One region of the Rhizobium sp. 62_C5_N11_2 genome, then DNA from elsewhere that is predicted to be linked to it. Evidence: riboswitches for the same ligand, from Rfam matches in the RefSeq annotation. Region 1 holds a riboswitch; each other region holds the start of a gene.

Region 1 (4,866 bases):
TGCGCGATCGGCGATACGCGGCGCTTGGCCTCACGATAGAACGTATAGAGGCCGGAGGCGATGACGATCGCGGCGCCGACGAGCGTCCAGCTGTCAGGCACTTCGGCGAAGAAGAGGAAGCCGAGCAGGGAGGAGAAGATCAGGCTGGTATAGCGGAACGGCGCGACGAAGGAGATTTCGCCGGTACGCATGGCGAGAATGACCGACTGGTAACCGACGAGCACCAGTACCGAGGCGAGCACGAGATGCCCGAGCGAGGTGGCGCTGACCGGCTGCCAGCCGCCGAGCAGCGGGATGAGCAGTGCGCCGAAGAAGGAGGCCGACATGGCAGTGATGACGGTTATCATCAGCGAGGGAATTTCCGGGCTGATGCTCCGGGTGGCGAGATCGCGGCCGGCCGTCGTCAGCACCGCGGCGACGCAGAGCAGGGCGGCGGCGGTGAATCCTTCCGGGCCGGGGCGGATGATGATCATCACGCCGACGAGGCCGACGAGAATCGCCGACCAGCGCCGCCAGCCGACCGGCTCACCGAAGAACAGCGCTGCACCGAAGGTGACGACCAGCGGCAGCGACTGCAGGATCGCCGAGGCATTGGCGATCGGCATCAAGCCGAGCGCGGTGATATAGGTGACGGCGGAGAGCGTCTCACAGATGATCCTGAAGATAATCATCGGCTGCAGCATGACCCGCCAGGAGCGCAGCGCGCCCATTTTCCAGGCGATCAGATAGACCAGCAGGCTGGTGAAGAGGCCGCGCAGGAACATGATCTCGCCGGCGTTCATATGGGCGATCACCGATTTGGATAGGGCGTCGCTTGCGGAAAAGCCGGCCATCGCCATGCTCATATAGATGGCGCCCTGAGTATTGCGTGACCGCGGCATGAAGAGATTCCCGTTACCTGTGCGCCCCTTTTAGTCGCGAAGATGCATGAAGGGAATCGGATGAATGTCACACCAGGCATAAATCGATGATGCGGTGCACAATGGCACTGATGTCAATGCAGGCGTGTGGGCGGAAGTCCGACAAATGCCTGTTTTATAACGTGAATTCCGATATTTCCGACGCCGCGATCAAGGCGTCGATGAGGACGTCCGTCGCGTTGCCGGTTCGGCCATAGGCGTTTTTCTCGTCCTGCGCGGGAAACGGGTGGCTGCATCGCCTGATGTTTGAGCATCTCAGGTCTCGTAACAACCCAGGAGAGACCGATATGACACTTCTCAACGACAAGATCGCAATCATTACCGGCGCAAGTTCCGGCATCGGCCGCGCAGCGGCGAAACTCTTTGCACGGCAAGGCGCCAAGCTCGTAGTCACCGGCCGGCGGCAGGATGCGCTCGATGCCGTCATCGCGGAAATCGAGGCGGAGGGTGGTCAGGCCGTCGCCATATTAGGCGATGTCAAGGACGAGGCGCTGCAGGCAAGGCTCGTCGAGACGGCAGTTTCGCGTTTCGGCCGGCTCGACATCGCCTTCAATAATGCCGGCATCCTCGGTGAGATGGGGCCGGTCGCCGGGCTGTCGCTGGAGGGCTGGCGCGAGACGATCGAGACCAATCTCACCGCCGCCTTCCTCGGCGCCAAGCACCAGTCGGCGGCGATGGGAAAAGGCGGCGGATCGCTGATCTTCACCTCGACTTTCGTCGGCCACACCGTCGGCATGCCTGGCATGGCCGCCTATGCGGCGAGCAAGGCGGGGCTGATCGGCTTCGTGCAGGTGCTCGCCGCCGAATTCGGAACGCAGAAGATCCGTGTCAACGCACTGCTTCCCGGAGGCACCGACACGCCCGCCAGCATCACCAACGCGCCCGATGCCACGCCGGAGGTGCTCGCTTTCGTGGAGGGATTGCATGCGCTGAAACGCATGGCGCAACCCGAAGAGATCGCCAATGCGGCGCTTTTCCTCGCCTCCGACATGTCGAGCTTCGTGACCGGCACGGCGATGCTGGCGGATGGTGGGGTTTCGATCAGCCGGACATAGAGCGGGCAAGGGAAGGTGCCGTCAGTGTCATCACTGCGGCACGTTCTTAGTTGCGGCGGGCTATGCCGCCGCAACTAAGGCATCGATCAGGCGACTTCGCGTATGTCTCTTTCCGCCAGGCGGTCGAGGTAGGCGACCAGGTCCTCGATGGTGACGAGGGGGAGGTTGTGGCGTTCGGCGAAGAGCGTGAGTTCGGGCAGACGGGACATGGTTCCGTCGTCGTTGGCGACTTCGCAGATGACGCCGGCGGGGACCCTTCCGGCGAGGCGGGCGAGATCGACGGCGGCTTCGGTATGGCCGGGGCGGCCGAGCACGCCGCGGGGGTTGGCGCGGAGCGGAAAGATGTGGCCGGGGCGGGCGAATTCATCTGGCTTTGCGCGATCGTCGACGAGGGCGCGGACGGTGGCGGCGCGGTCGGCAGCCGAGATGCCCGTCGTCGTGCCCTTGAGATAATCGACGGAGACCGTAAAGGCGGTTTTGTGCGATTCCGTGTTGTTGGGCACCATCAGCGGAATATCGAGCGCATCGAGGCGCTCGCCTTCCATGGCAATGCAGACGAGGCCGCGGGCGTGGGTCATCATGAAGGCGATTGCCTCAGGAGTGACGGCGTCGGCCGCGACCACGATATCGCCTTCGTTTTCCCGGTTCTGGTCGTCGACGACGACGACCATCTGGCCGCTGGCAATGGCTGATATGGCATCTTCAATTGTTGCGATAGTCATGCTGTCTGGCCTTTCAAGGGTTATGTCAGCGGGCTGACATGGTCTGCTCGGCTCAATCCGTGAGCGAGCCTTCTGCCCTTGGGCGAACAAACGTCAGCCGACTCCGGGATGGAGTGCGACTGCCCGTGTTGTCCTCTTCCATCCGGACTATACCGTCGGCTCCGGCATCTCACCGGATCTGCTGACCTTCCAGCAATTCAAAGTGCTACAGCGTCGTTTGCGCGTCTGAAAGACGCGCGGCGCTGTGGTGCCGGAAGCGCTCGCGGGCTCCAGGATCACTCCTGATACCGCCGGTGGGGAATTACACCCCGCCCTGAGAACATTTCAAAGATAGGATCAAAGACAGGCGGATGGCAAGGTCAGTCGACCGGGCAAAAATGCAAAGCTGCCCTAACGCCGATGGACACACTGTTCACATGGAGGCGACGACCGGCTCGCCTTCAGTGCTTGGTTGGTGGTTTGGTCCTTCCATGCATGTCGTTGTCCCAAACCACTGCGCACTTTTAGGCGACATGCATCAGGACATGATCAGGCCGCCGTCGACATTGATCGTCTGGCCGGTGATATAGGCGGCGTCATCGCTGGCGAGGAAGGTGACCAGGCCGGCGACATCCTCTCCGGAGCCGGCCCGTTTCATCGGGATGCCCTCGACCCATTCCTTCATCAGTTCGCCGGGGGCGTAGTTGCCGAGCAGCTTGCCCCAGGCCTGGTCGTTATAGGCCCACATGTCGGTCTCGATGATGCCTGGGCAGAAGGCGTTGACGGTGATCTTCTCGGTCGCGACTTCTTTGGCCAGGCTCTGGGTGATGCCGACGACGCCCATTTTCGAGGCGGCATAATGCGGCGTGTAGATGAAGCCGTCGCGGGCCTGGCCGGAGGCGGTGTTGATGATGCGGCCGCCGCGCTTGTGCTTGCGCATTCTTGATATCGCCTCCTGGGCGCAGAGGAAGACGCCCTTGGTGTTGACGGCCATCACCTTGTCCCACTCGTTTTCGGTCAGGTCCTCGACCCGGGCGATGGTAATGACGCCGGCATTCTGGATCGAGACGTCGACCGAGCCGAATTCCTTCTCGGCGGCATCGTAGAGGGCCTTGACGCTTGCCTTGTCGGTAACGTCGCCGATGAAGGAGATCGCCTTGCCGCCTTCGGCCCGGATCTGTTCGGCAACGCCGTGGACCAGCTCCTCGTTGGCCGAAACGACGAGATTGGCGCCTTCGCGCGCAAAGCGTCTGGCGATGGCAGCGCCGATGCCGCGGCTGCCTCCCGTGATCACGACCGTCTTATCTTCGAAGCGTTTCATGCTCTTTCCTTCCCGGTAAACAGCAAATCTGGGCGTGACCTGCCCTGCGATGATTATTGGAGCTCGGCGAATTCAGGCAGTCTTGGGCGCCGTCCGTTCGACAGCCCGTTCGATCGGCGTGAAGGGCGGGCAGACGACGATATCGCACGCCGTCTTGCCCGTTATTCCCTTCAGCGCCTCGATCTCAGCTAGGGAGGAAGCGAGACCGTTCATTATCCAGTTGCCGGCAATGAGCTTTCGCCTCGCCATCACCAGCAGCAGAAACCGCCGTCGACGAGAAGATCGACGCCGGTCACGAAGCTTGCCGCATTCGACAGCAAGAACACTGCCGGGCCTACCATCTCGTCCACCGCTGCCATTCGCTGCATTGGCGTTTGCTCTTCGAAGAGCTTGGTCTGATGAACCATCTCCGGACGGGTGTTCATGGGCGTTGCCGTGTATCCGGGGGAGATGGTGTTGACGCGAATGCCGCGGTCGACCCATTCCATCGCCATAGACTTCGACATATGGATCACGCCCGCCTTGGAGGCGTTATAGTGCGCTTGGCTCAGCCCTCGGTTTACGATCACACCCGACATGGAAGCGATGTTGACGATGGAGCCGCGTCCATTCTTCAGCATGGCGCGAGCCTCGGCCTGGCAGGAAAGAAAGACGCCTTTCAGGTTGATATCCATCAACGTCTGATATTGGTCCTCCTCCATCTCTTCCGCCGCGTTCGCGTTAGCGATGCCCGCCGCGTTGACTGCAAGTGTCAATGCGCCGAGATCTGCCTCGGTCCGTGCTATTGCCTCTCCAAGGGAAGACTTGCTCGTGACATCCGCCGCGATCTGGATCGAACGGCGGCCAGCGGCGCGAATATGTTCAGCCGT
Region 2 (4,866 bases), 870 kb from region 1:
TCGGCGACGGCGAGGAAGGCCGCGACGAGATGAGCGAACTGGAAGAGCGCATCTCCAAGACCAAGCTGTCCAAGGAAGCCCGTGAAAAGGCCGATGCGGAACTGAAGAAGCTGCGCCAGATGAGCCCGATGTCGGCGGAAGCCACCGTCGTGCGCAACTATCTGGACTGGCTGCTCGGCATCCCCTGGGGCAAGAAGTCGAAGATCAAGGCCGATCTCAACAATGCCGAGAAGATCCTCGAAGCCGATCACTTCGGTCTCGACAAGGTCAAGGAGCGCATCGTCGAATATCTGGCCGTGCAGGCTCGCGCCACCAAGATCAAGGGCCCGATCCTCTGCCTCGTCGGCCCTCCGGGTGTCGGCAAGACTTCGCTCGCCCAGTCGATCGCCAAGGCGACCGGCCGTGAGTATGTCCGCATGGCGCTTGGCGGCGTTCGTGACGAAGCCGAAATCCGCGGTCACCGCCGCACCTATATCGGCTCGATGCCCGGCAAGGTCATCCAGTCGATGAAGAAGGCGAAGAAGTCCAACCCGCTCTTCCTGCTCGACGAGATCGACAAGCTCGGCCAGGATTATCGCGGCGATCCGTCCTCGGCCCTGCTGGAAGTGCTCGATCCGGCGCAGAACATGACCTTCATGGACCACTATCTGGAAGTCGAATACGACCTGTCGGATGTGATGTTCATCACGACGGCAAATACGCTGAATATTCCAGCGCCCCTGATGGACCGCATGGAGATCATCCGTATCGCCGGCTACACCGAGGATGAAAAGCGCGAAATCGCCAAGCGGCACCTGCTGCCGAAGGCCATCAAGGAACATGCGTTGCAGCCGGAAGAATTCTCGGTCAGCGACGACGCCCTGATGGCGATCAGCCAGCAGTACACCCGCGAAGCCGGCGTCCGCAACTTCGAACGCGAACTGATGAAACTCGCCCGCAAGGCGGTCACCGAGATCATCAAGGGCAAGACGAAGGCCGTTCATGTGACGGCTGCCAACATCTCCGACTACCTGGGCGTCCCGCGCTTCCGCCATGGCGAAGCCGAGGGCGAGGATCAGGTCGGCGTCGTGACCGGTCTTGCCTGGACGGAAGTCGGTGGTGAGCTGCTGACCATCGAAGGCGTGATGATGCCGGGCAAGGGCCGCATGACGGTCACCGGCAATCTGAAGGAAGTCATGAAGGAATCGATCTCGGCAGCGGCCTCCTATGTTCGCTCGCGCGCTGTCGATTTCGGCATCGAGCCGCCGCGCTTCGACAAGAGCGACATCCACGTGCACGTGCCGGAAGGCGCGACGCCGAAGGATGGCCCCTCGGCCGGCGTCGCCATGGCAACCGCGATCGTCTCGATCATGACCGGCATCCCAGTGGACAGGCATGTGGCCATGACCGGTGAAATCACCCTTCGCGGTCGTGTGCTGCCGATCGGTGGTCTCAAGGAAAAGCTGCTCGCAGCGCTTCGCGGCGGCATCAAGAAGGTGCTGATTCCGGAGGAAAACGCCAAGGACCTGGCGGAGATTCCTGACAACGTGAAGAACAACATGGAGATCATCCCGGTATCCCGCATGGGCGAGGTGATCAAGCATGCGCTGATCCGGCGACCGGAGCCGATCGAATGGGACGGCACGGTAGAAACGCCCGTCATCGCAACGGTCGAAGGCCTCGATGAGACGGGCGCAACCATAGCGCATTGAGTGGCCTTTGCCACATTTACGCCCAATTGGGGCAAAACACGCAAAAAGGCTGGCGGAAACGCCAGCCTTTTTTGTGAAAACGTCATGTAGACGCTTGCTTTTCCTTGATTTGCAGGGCTTTTGGGTTTTCGGCGGGCCTGATGAAACCTATTCTGCGCCTAGCTTACTTTTGAGTCGTTTCATACCATTTAGAAAGGGGTGGAAACATGAACAAGAATGAACTCGTGTCCGCAGTAGCCGAAAAGGCAGGACTGACGAAGTCTGACGCGGCTTCCGCTGTTGACGCGGTTTTCGACGTTGTCCAGGCTGAACTCAAGAACAAGGGCGACATCCGCCTCGCGGGTTTCGGCAGCTTCACCGTTTCTCATCGTGCCGCAACGAAGGGCCGTAATCCGTCGACGGGCGCTGAAGTCGACATTCCGGCTCGCAACGTGCCCAAATTCACGCCCGGCAAGGGCCTGAAGGACGCCGTCAACGGCTGATCTGATATTATCCGTCAGCCGGAAACGAGACCGGTTGTCCAGGATTTGAGAGGGGTTCGGCTTTGCCGGACCCCTTTTGCTTTAGGAGCACTCTTGCCGCCGCGCGGGCTTTGATCTACGACATTTCTGTTCTCAGGGCGGGGTGAAACTCCCCACCGGCGGTAAGAGTTTCGGCTCGAGCCCGCGAGCGCCTTCCCTCGTGTCCAAGCGGGGGAAGGGTCAGCAGATCCGGTGCGATTCCGGAGCCGACGGTTAAAGTCCGGATGGAAGAGAATGAGTGTCGGTCGTGCGAAGGGCAGGGGTCTGTCCTGTGTCGCTTGGTCGTGGCTCATGCGTCCTGATTTATGTTGGTCCCTGTTTTGGATGAAAGACATGAATCAGACTTCCCTTGCAGTCTCGCCGTCCCGCGCCGTTGTCGGTGCACTCTGGATGGTGCTTGCCGGCATTGCTTTTTCGCTTCTCAACGTCGTCACCCAATGGCTGACGATGAAGCTTGCCTTTCCCTCGGCGTCGGCAGCCTTCTGGCAATATGGCTTCGCCTTCCTGTTTTCGTTGCCGTTCCTTAAGAGGCTCGGCCTCGCGGCGATGCGCACGCACTATCCCTGGCGTCACCTCGCGCGCGTCGCGCTTGCCGCGCTCGGCGTCGAGGCCTGGGTCGCCGGCCTTGCCGCCGTGCCGATCTGGCAGGCGATCGCACTGGTGATGACCTCGCCCTTCTTCATCATTCTGGGTGCCCGGCTTTTCCTCGGTGAGCGCGTCGGCCCGGCCCGCTGGGCCGCGACGGCGGCGGGTTTCACCGGAGCGATGATCATCCTGCAGCCATGGTCGGACGGCTTTGGCTGGGCAGCACTCCTGCCTGTGCTCTCGGCGCTGCTGTGGGGCGCCTCGTCGTTGATCACCAAAAGCCTAACGGGCATTGAACGACCGGAGACGATCACCGTCTGGCTGCTCGTTCTGCTGACCCCGATAAACGGCGGGCTGGCGCTTGCGGCAGGTTTTGCAGTGCCGACGGGTGCAACACTTGCCCTGTTCCTGCTGGCGGGGCTGCTGACCGCCGCAGCGCAGTATTTCCTGACGCTTGCCTATGCCGCAGCCGATGCCGCCTACGTCCAGCCGTTCGACGATCTGAAGCTGCCGTTGAACGTGCTGGCCGGTTGGCTGTTCTTTGGCTATGCGCCGGCGGGTTACCTTTGGCTGGGAGCGGCTCTCATCCTGTCTGCCTCGCTCTTCATCATGCGAAACGAGATGCGCCAGGAGCGCAAACCAGCCTGACGTGGTCTGGCGCAAAATGTCGCCGCTGTCATGCCTCTGTCATGCCGCTCGCGCAGAAAACTCCTGTTTCGAATGTTCGACACATGGGGGATTTCATGACAATTTCATCGCGCAAGGCAGCGCTCGCTGCCGTGCTTCTCGCATCCGTTGCCTTTCCGGCCGCGGCCGAACCGGTTTTCAATCGCATCGCTTCCTTCCCGGTTGCGCAGAACCTGCCGGCTGACAAGGACAAGCTTTCGGTGAGCTCCGCCGAAATCATCACCGCGACCGACGACGACAACACGCTGATCTATAGCGACAGCCCGCTCGGCGCGATCGGCTTCATCGACATTACCGATGCCAAGGCTCCGAAGGCCGGCGGCGCGGTGATGATGGACGGCGAGCCGACATCGGTCACCTCGAGCGCCGGCAAGGCGCTCGTTGCCGTCAACACTTCCGAAAACAAGGCGAAGCCCTCGGGTCGTCTCGCCATCGTCGACGTGGCGACCAAGAAGATCGAAAACAGCTGCGATCTCGGCGGCCAGCCGGATTCGATCGCCCTCAACAAGGATAAGACACTCGGCACCATCGCGATCGAAAACGAGCGCGACGAAGACGTCAATGACGGCAAGATTCCGCAGATGCCGGCTGGCGACCTCGTCGTCTTCCAGGTCAGGAACGGCACCGTCGATTGCGGCACGATCAAGCACGTGGCGCTGACCGGGCTTGCCGGCGTCGCCCCGGAGGATCCGGAGCCGGAATTCGTCGCCTTCAACAGCCTGAACGAGATTGCTCTGACGCTGCAGGAAAACAATGAGATCGTCATCATCGACGCCAACACGGCTGAAGTGAAGACGCATTTCTCCGCCGGCAGCGTCGATCTCACCGGTATCGACACCAAGCGTGACGGCGCCCTGAAATTCTCGGGCGAAGCCAAAGGCGTGCTGCGCGAACCCGACGCCGTGAAGTGGCTGGACGACAACCGCCTCGTCGTCGCCAATGAAGGCGACTACCAGGGCGGCTCGCGCGGCTTCACCATCTTCGACAAGACGGGTAAGCTTCTCTACGAATCGGGCGCATCCTTCGAACGCGCCGTCGCCCATATCGGCCACTATCCGGAAAGCCGGTCAGGATCGAAGGGCGTCGAGCCGGAAGGCCTCGAAGCCGCCAAGTTCGGGGACGATCAGTATTTCTTCCTGCTCGCCGAGCGTGCTTCGGTCGTCGGCGTCTATAAGGATACCGGTGCCGATCCCGAACTCGTCCAGCTGCTGCCGTCCGGCATTTCGCCGGAAGGCGCGATCGCCATCCCTAAGCGCAATCTCCTCGTGACTGCCAACGAACTCGACCTCGGAAAGGATGGCGGCGCGCGCTCGCATGTGATGATCTACGAGCGCTCGGAAGGCGAAAAGGCCTATCCGCAGATCGTCTCCGCCGAGAAGGAC
Region 3 (4,866 bases), 400 kb from region 1:
ACGAAACCATCGTCCATGCTTTTCGCCGTTATATAGCCAAGCATCCCGATGCTTGGATTGGCGTAAGTTCGATGGGTTCCAGCCTCGTATGAAGGATGCCAGGCTTCAAAATAGTCCATCAGTTGTTTTTCGGTTTTGACGTCATCAGGAATTTGCAGCGGAAATCCGCCAGCCGTGTGCGTGCCCAAATTCATCAGCGCGACATCGCCGAAGGGGCTTCCCTTCATCGATGGAAGATATTTGCTTGCCTTGTCCGACAGCGAAAGTCGGCCGGTCACCTCAGCGTAGGATGTGAGGGTCACTGTAAACGTTTTGCTGATTGACCCGAGTTCGAACATGGTGGCCGCAGTGACGGGCTTGTCGGTGTCCTTCGACACGACGCCGTAGTTGAAGATGTGGTCCTCTCCGTCAACGGTAATGGCAACGGCCATGCCCGGGATGCCGTATTTATCCATGATCGGTTTGATCGCGTTGTCCGAGATGGCTTGCAGTTTCATCTCGTCAGCCGCAAAGCCATTTGAGGAAATGCATGTCGCGACCAGGGCGGCTGATAGAATTCCTATCCAATCAAGCTTCATTTTTTCATCCTCCAGACGCGGTTCAATCAGCGCAAAGGCGCATGAGGACGGCATTTAATGGCACTGTTTTGCGGCAGCAAACGATGATATCTCGGAGGAGATACAAGAAAATCTAGGGCTAAGATGGTTCGGCAATTCCTCCCTTTGAATGGCTTGAGAGCCTTCGAAGCTTCGGCGAGACATCTCAGCTTCACCCGCGCCGCAATCGAACTTTGCGTTACTCAGGCCGCCGTAAGCCAGCAGGTCAAAAGCCTGGAGAAGCGATTGGGCGTTGCGCTTTTCCAGCGCCTCCCAAAGGGTTTGAAAATCACCGCGGAAGGTGAAGCTCTTTTGCCAACGTTGACCAATTCCTTCGATCAAATGGCAATCACGCTGGACAGGATTGAAGCCGGGCAAGTTCGGGAATTGCTGTTTTTGGGCGTGGTTGGAACCTTTGCTGTCGGCTGGTTATTGCCAAGGTTTCCGGATTTTCAACAGCAGCATCCATTCATCGACGTGCGCATTTCGACAAACAATAATCGCGTCGATATGGCCGCTGAGGGGCTGCATTTTGCCATTCGCTTCGGCAGCGGCTCCTGGCACGGCACAGAAGCACTGCGTCTGTTCGACGCTCCGCTTTCGCCTCTGTGCACCCCCAGACTGGCAGACCGTTTAAGATCGCCCGCAGATCTCGCCGAAGCGACGCTTTTGCGGAGCTATAGGGCCGACGAGTGGAGTACCTGGTTCGAGGCCGCGGATGTTCCGCCGGCGGCACAGGTCAACGCAGGGATCGTTTTTGACTCTTCCCTCGCCATGATGGAGGCGGCCATGCAAGGATTGGGAATTGCTCTGGCGCCGCCGTCGATGTTTTCCAGGCATCTGTCATCAGGGGCTATATTACAACCTTTTCCCACGACCATATCATTGGGCAGCTATTGGCTGACTCGACTTCAATCAAGGCCGCCAACGGCAGCCATGCTCGCATTTTCCGATTGGATAACGTCGCAGATCTCTTCCGCATCTCAATGACAGCTTCTGGCGGATCGCGATCCTCGACCTGACGAGGCATAGACACGATAAAACATTTCGGTATGGCGCGCGCCATACCGAAATGCCCTTGCTTCTCAGAGGATGTTGCCGCCTTTGCCTACAAGGGAAGCTGCTTGCCGGCCTGTTCGCTGACCATGTATTCGGCGTACCAGTCCGGCCAGCCTTCGTCGTGCTTGCCGCCGTTTCGCTTCTCGTGTTCACCATGGGCAGTTGCCGCACGGCGGAGTGCTGACGCAAGCTCGGTCGACGTCGTGAATTTCGTCTCGTCGGCGTCGATGCGCCCCGGCAGCCGCGTGGTGACTTCCTGGAACAGCCAGCCGTTGCCGTCGGGATCCTTGAATGAGGCGAAGGAGCGATAGCTGCGATGATCGGGATCGCGGCCGGCGATCCGCAGGCGGCCGAACAGATAGGGTTCGTCCTTGCCGGCATAGACGCCGGCAGCGTCATGGAACACTTCGCTGACCTCGATGCCGCGGGCGATGAGATCGCGGCGAGCGGCCTCGATGTCGGAGACGATCAGGTAGAGCCCCTGGGCGGAACCGGGGGCCGCGGCGGTGACGTTCTTGCCGAAGATGATCGCGCAGCCGGAGCCGGGCGGGGTAAACTGGATTACACGGAAATCGGCATCATTGGCGAAGTCGGCGTCGAGCCGCCAGCCCAGGCCGTCGTAAAAGCGTTTGGCGCGATCGACGTCGGAAACGGGGATGACGACCACCTCGAGCTTGGTGTCGACGGGCTGTGTTCTCGGGGTCTCAATGGGGGTTTCACTGCGCATTGCATTGCTCATCTTCAGCTCCTTGGGGTTTTGGATGCGTTAAGAATGGCGATACATGTCAGTGGCCAGTGGACCACAGTGCGGTGAGGCCGTCGAATCAATTATTCTGTCTGGTTTGGCCGTGTAGCGGAGTTGTATCGAAGCGGCGGGACTGTTCCCGCCGTCTTCTGTTCGTCGAACCGCTGACTACGCGGCAAGAGCGGCGCGGGTTTTGCCGATCGTCAGAGCTGCCTTTGCCGCTTCACGGCCTTTCTCGACGAAGTGCGCGCGGTAGATCTGCTTGTGATGCTCGGTTTCCTGATACTGGTGCGGCGTCAACGACACCGACAGCACCGGCACGCCCGTATCCATGCCGGCGCGCATCAGCCCATCGACGACGGCCTGGGCGACAAATTCGTGGCGGTAGATTCCGCCGTCGACGACGAAGGCGGCGGCAATGACGGCGCCGTAACGCCCGGTTGCCGCAAGATCGCGGGAAAGCAGCGGCATCTCGAATGCGCCGGGAACATCGAACACGTCGACCTGCTCGGGCGGAACGAGCTGGTAGAAGCCATCAAGGGCGCGGTCGACGATGTCGGCGTGCCAGCTGGCTTTGACGAAGGCGTAGCGGGTGGGTGTCACGGTAATCTCCTTTGGCGAACAGACACATCACCCAAGGCGATCACGAACGTCCCCGACAGCCGCAAGGGCGGCAGGAACGCACGTTCTCTTTCATCCGGACTATGACCGTCGGCTCAGGCATCTCACCTGATCTGCTGACCCTTCCTGAGAAGGCGCTCGCGGGCTCGCAATCAAAATTGCATACCGCCGGTAGGGACTTTCACCCCGCCCTGAGAACGGCACGAACAATAGGGGGAAGGCGGCGGGCTGGCAATAGGTCGAAATGCTTTCGCGGCCGGAGCTGGATCAGAGCTCCCCAAGCGGCGATTTCGCTCGTTCGTCGATGGCGACCGGCAATCCCTCTTGCGGAGGAGGGGCATGCGCCTACATGCTCTCTGTGAGGACATCTAGGTCAGAAATACCACGACAAGACAGGACGCGCTGTCTCCGCCTGGGCGGGGCCGTGACAACCATGGGAGAGAGTGATGCCAGAATTTTTCGTCGTTCACCGCGAGGCGCATATCGCGGCGCCGCCGGCCGCGGTGTTTGCGCTGATGACCGATCCGGAGAAGATCCTGCGCTGGATGGGAACGGAAGCGCAGGTCGAGCCGCAGCCCGGCGGACTCTATCTCGTCAACGTCACCGGCGCCCGCTTTGCGCGCGGCTCGTTTCGTGAAGTGGTGCCGGTTCATCGCCTTGCCTACAGCTTCGGCTGGGACGGCAGCGAGGTGGTGCCGCCGGGGTCGAGCCTGGTCGAGATCGATCTGATCGAGCAGGGGGGCGGAACGCTGTTGCGGCTCACCCATAGCGGCCTGCCCAGCGCCGATCAATGCGCCGGCCATGCGGAAGGCTGGGCGCATTACCTCGGGCGGCTGACCGAAGTCGCCGCCGGGCGTAGTCCAGGTCCCGACCCATTTTACGGCAGGACGTAGCCCAGCGTTTCCACCTTCGACATCGCGCGCTGCCAGAACAGGATGATTTTAGGCTGGATCGGCCCAAAGTCTGAATCCTGTTCTAAATTAAAGAGTTAGAGCATAAGGTCGTCCGAAAACCGCTCACACTTTTCGGCATCATGCTCCAGCGCCAAACATGAACGCGCAGTTCATCTCCAGTTCAATTTAGCGGCCATAAAGTGGGGACGGCTGGATTGAAAATGGAGTTCTCGATGAAAGCGCTTTCTATCGCGGCCGCCTTGCTCGTTGGCGGCCTCTCGATCGGCACAGCTGAGGCGACGCCGATGGGGACAATCAATGTCCAGAGCAATGTCACAAAGGTCGACTACGCCTGCGGTCGCGGCTGGCATCTGACGCGCTGGGGCGAATGCCGGCGAAACTGGAGACGCCCGCCGCCGGTAGCTTTCTACGGTGGTCCGCCCCGCTGGGGCTGGGAGCGGCGTCACCGGGATTGGGATGATGGCCCGCGCTGGCGCCATGAGAGGCGCTGGGATCGCGACCGGCGTTGGCGGGATGACGACTAAAGGTCTCGCTTAGATGTAATGGATGAAGGCCGGAGCGATTTTCGCCCGGCCTTTTCTAATGAAACAGCTTCGCCGACGCTGACAGCCAGCGTTCTCCCGATTTGCCCGAGAGGGTCAGATCCTGCCGACGAGCCAGTGCTTGTCGTCGATCAATTCCTCGAGCTCGATGGGATCCTTGACGCCGAATTCGAACCATTCGACGAGTTCTTTCGCCTTGCGGCTGCTCTCCTCCGCCGTCAGCTCGACCTGATACCTTTCGCACCATCGCCGAAGGATCGACGTCAGCAGCGTCATGTCATTCCCATCCAGCGGATCTTTCGGCCAGAATATCGTGCCCATCGTACCCCTCAATCACACGATGACGAACGGCCCTATAATGGAATCAAAGTCGCGCAAGTTTAAAGTGT

The links. A riboswitch is a leader RNA that binds a small molecule or an ion and turns the genes downstream of it on or off. The one in region 1 is predicted to bind FMN.
Region 2: another riboswitch for FMN. It lies ahead of ribN (riboflavin transporter RibN); the one in region 1 lies ahead of ribB (3,4-dihydroxy-2-butanone-4-phosphate synthase).
Region 3: another riboswitch for FMN. It lies ahead of AB8B31_RS13570 (6,7-dimethyl-8-ribityllumazine synthase); the one in region 1 lies ahead of ribB (3,4-dihydroxy-2-butanone-4-phosphate synthase).

What each region holds. Positions count from the first base shown of each region.
Region 1 covers NZ_JBPWPW010000001.1:2,282,543-2,287,408, reverse strand. The annotation lists gene AB8B31_RS11510 (DMT family transporter) at 1-881, opposite strand, end outside; gene AB8B31_RS11505 (SDR family oxidoreductase) at 1,208-1,975, shown strand; gene ribB (3,4-dihydroxy-2-butanone-4-phosphate synthase) at 2,062-2,697, opposite strand; FMN riboswitch at 2,824-3,022, opposite strand; gene AB8B31_RS11495 (glucose 1-dehydrogenase) at 3,215-3,997, opposite strand; gene AB8B31_RS11490 (hypothetical protein) at 4,070-4,210, opposite strand; gene AB8B31_RS11485 (SDR family oxidoreductase) at 4,246-4,866, opposite strand, start outside.
Region 2 covers NZ_JBPWPW010000001.1:1,416,697-1,421,562, forward strand. The annotation lists gene lon (endopeptidase La) at 1-1,691, shown strand, start outside; gene hupB (DNA-binding protein HupB) at 1,898-2,173, shown strand; FMN riboswitch at 2,298-2,452, shown strand; gene ribN (riboflavin transporter RibN) at 2,537-3,445, shown strand; gene AB8B31_RS07190 (esterase-like activity of phytase family protein) at 3,529-4,866, shown strand, end outside.
Region 3 covers NZ_JBPWPW010000001.1:2,686,397-2,691,262, reverse strand. The annotation lists gene ampC (class C beta-lactamase) at 1-578, opposite strand, end outside; gene AB8B31_RS13580 (LysR family transcriptional regulator) at 702-1,586, shown strand; gene AB8B31_RS13575 (VOC family protein) at 1,705-2,394, opposite strand; gene AB8B31_RS13570 (6,7-dimethyl-8-ribityllumazine synthase) at 2,569-3,003, opposite strand; FMN riboswitch at 3,082-3,224, opposite strand; gene AB8B31_RS13565 (SRPBCC family protein) at 3,468-3,914, shown strand; gene AB8B31_RS13560 (GCG_CRPN prefix-to-repeats domain-containing protein) at 4,148-4,459, shown strand; gene AB8B31_RS13555 (hypothetical protein) at 4,574-4,798, opposite strand.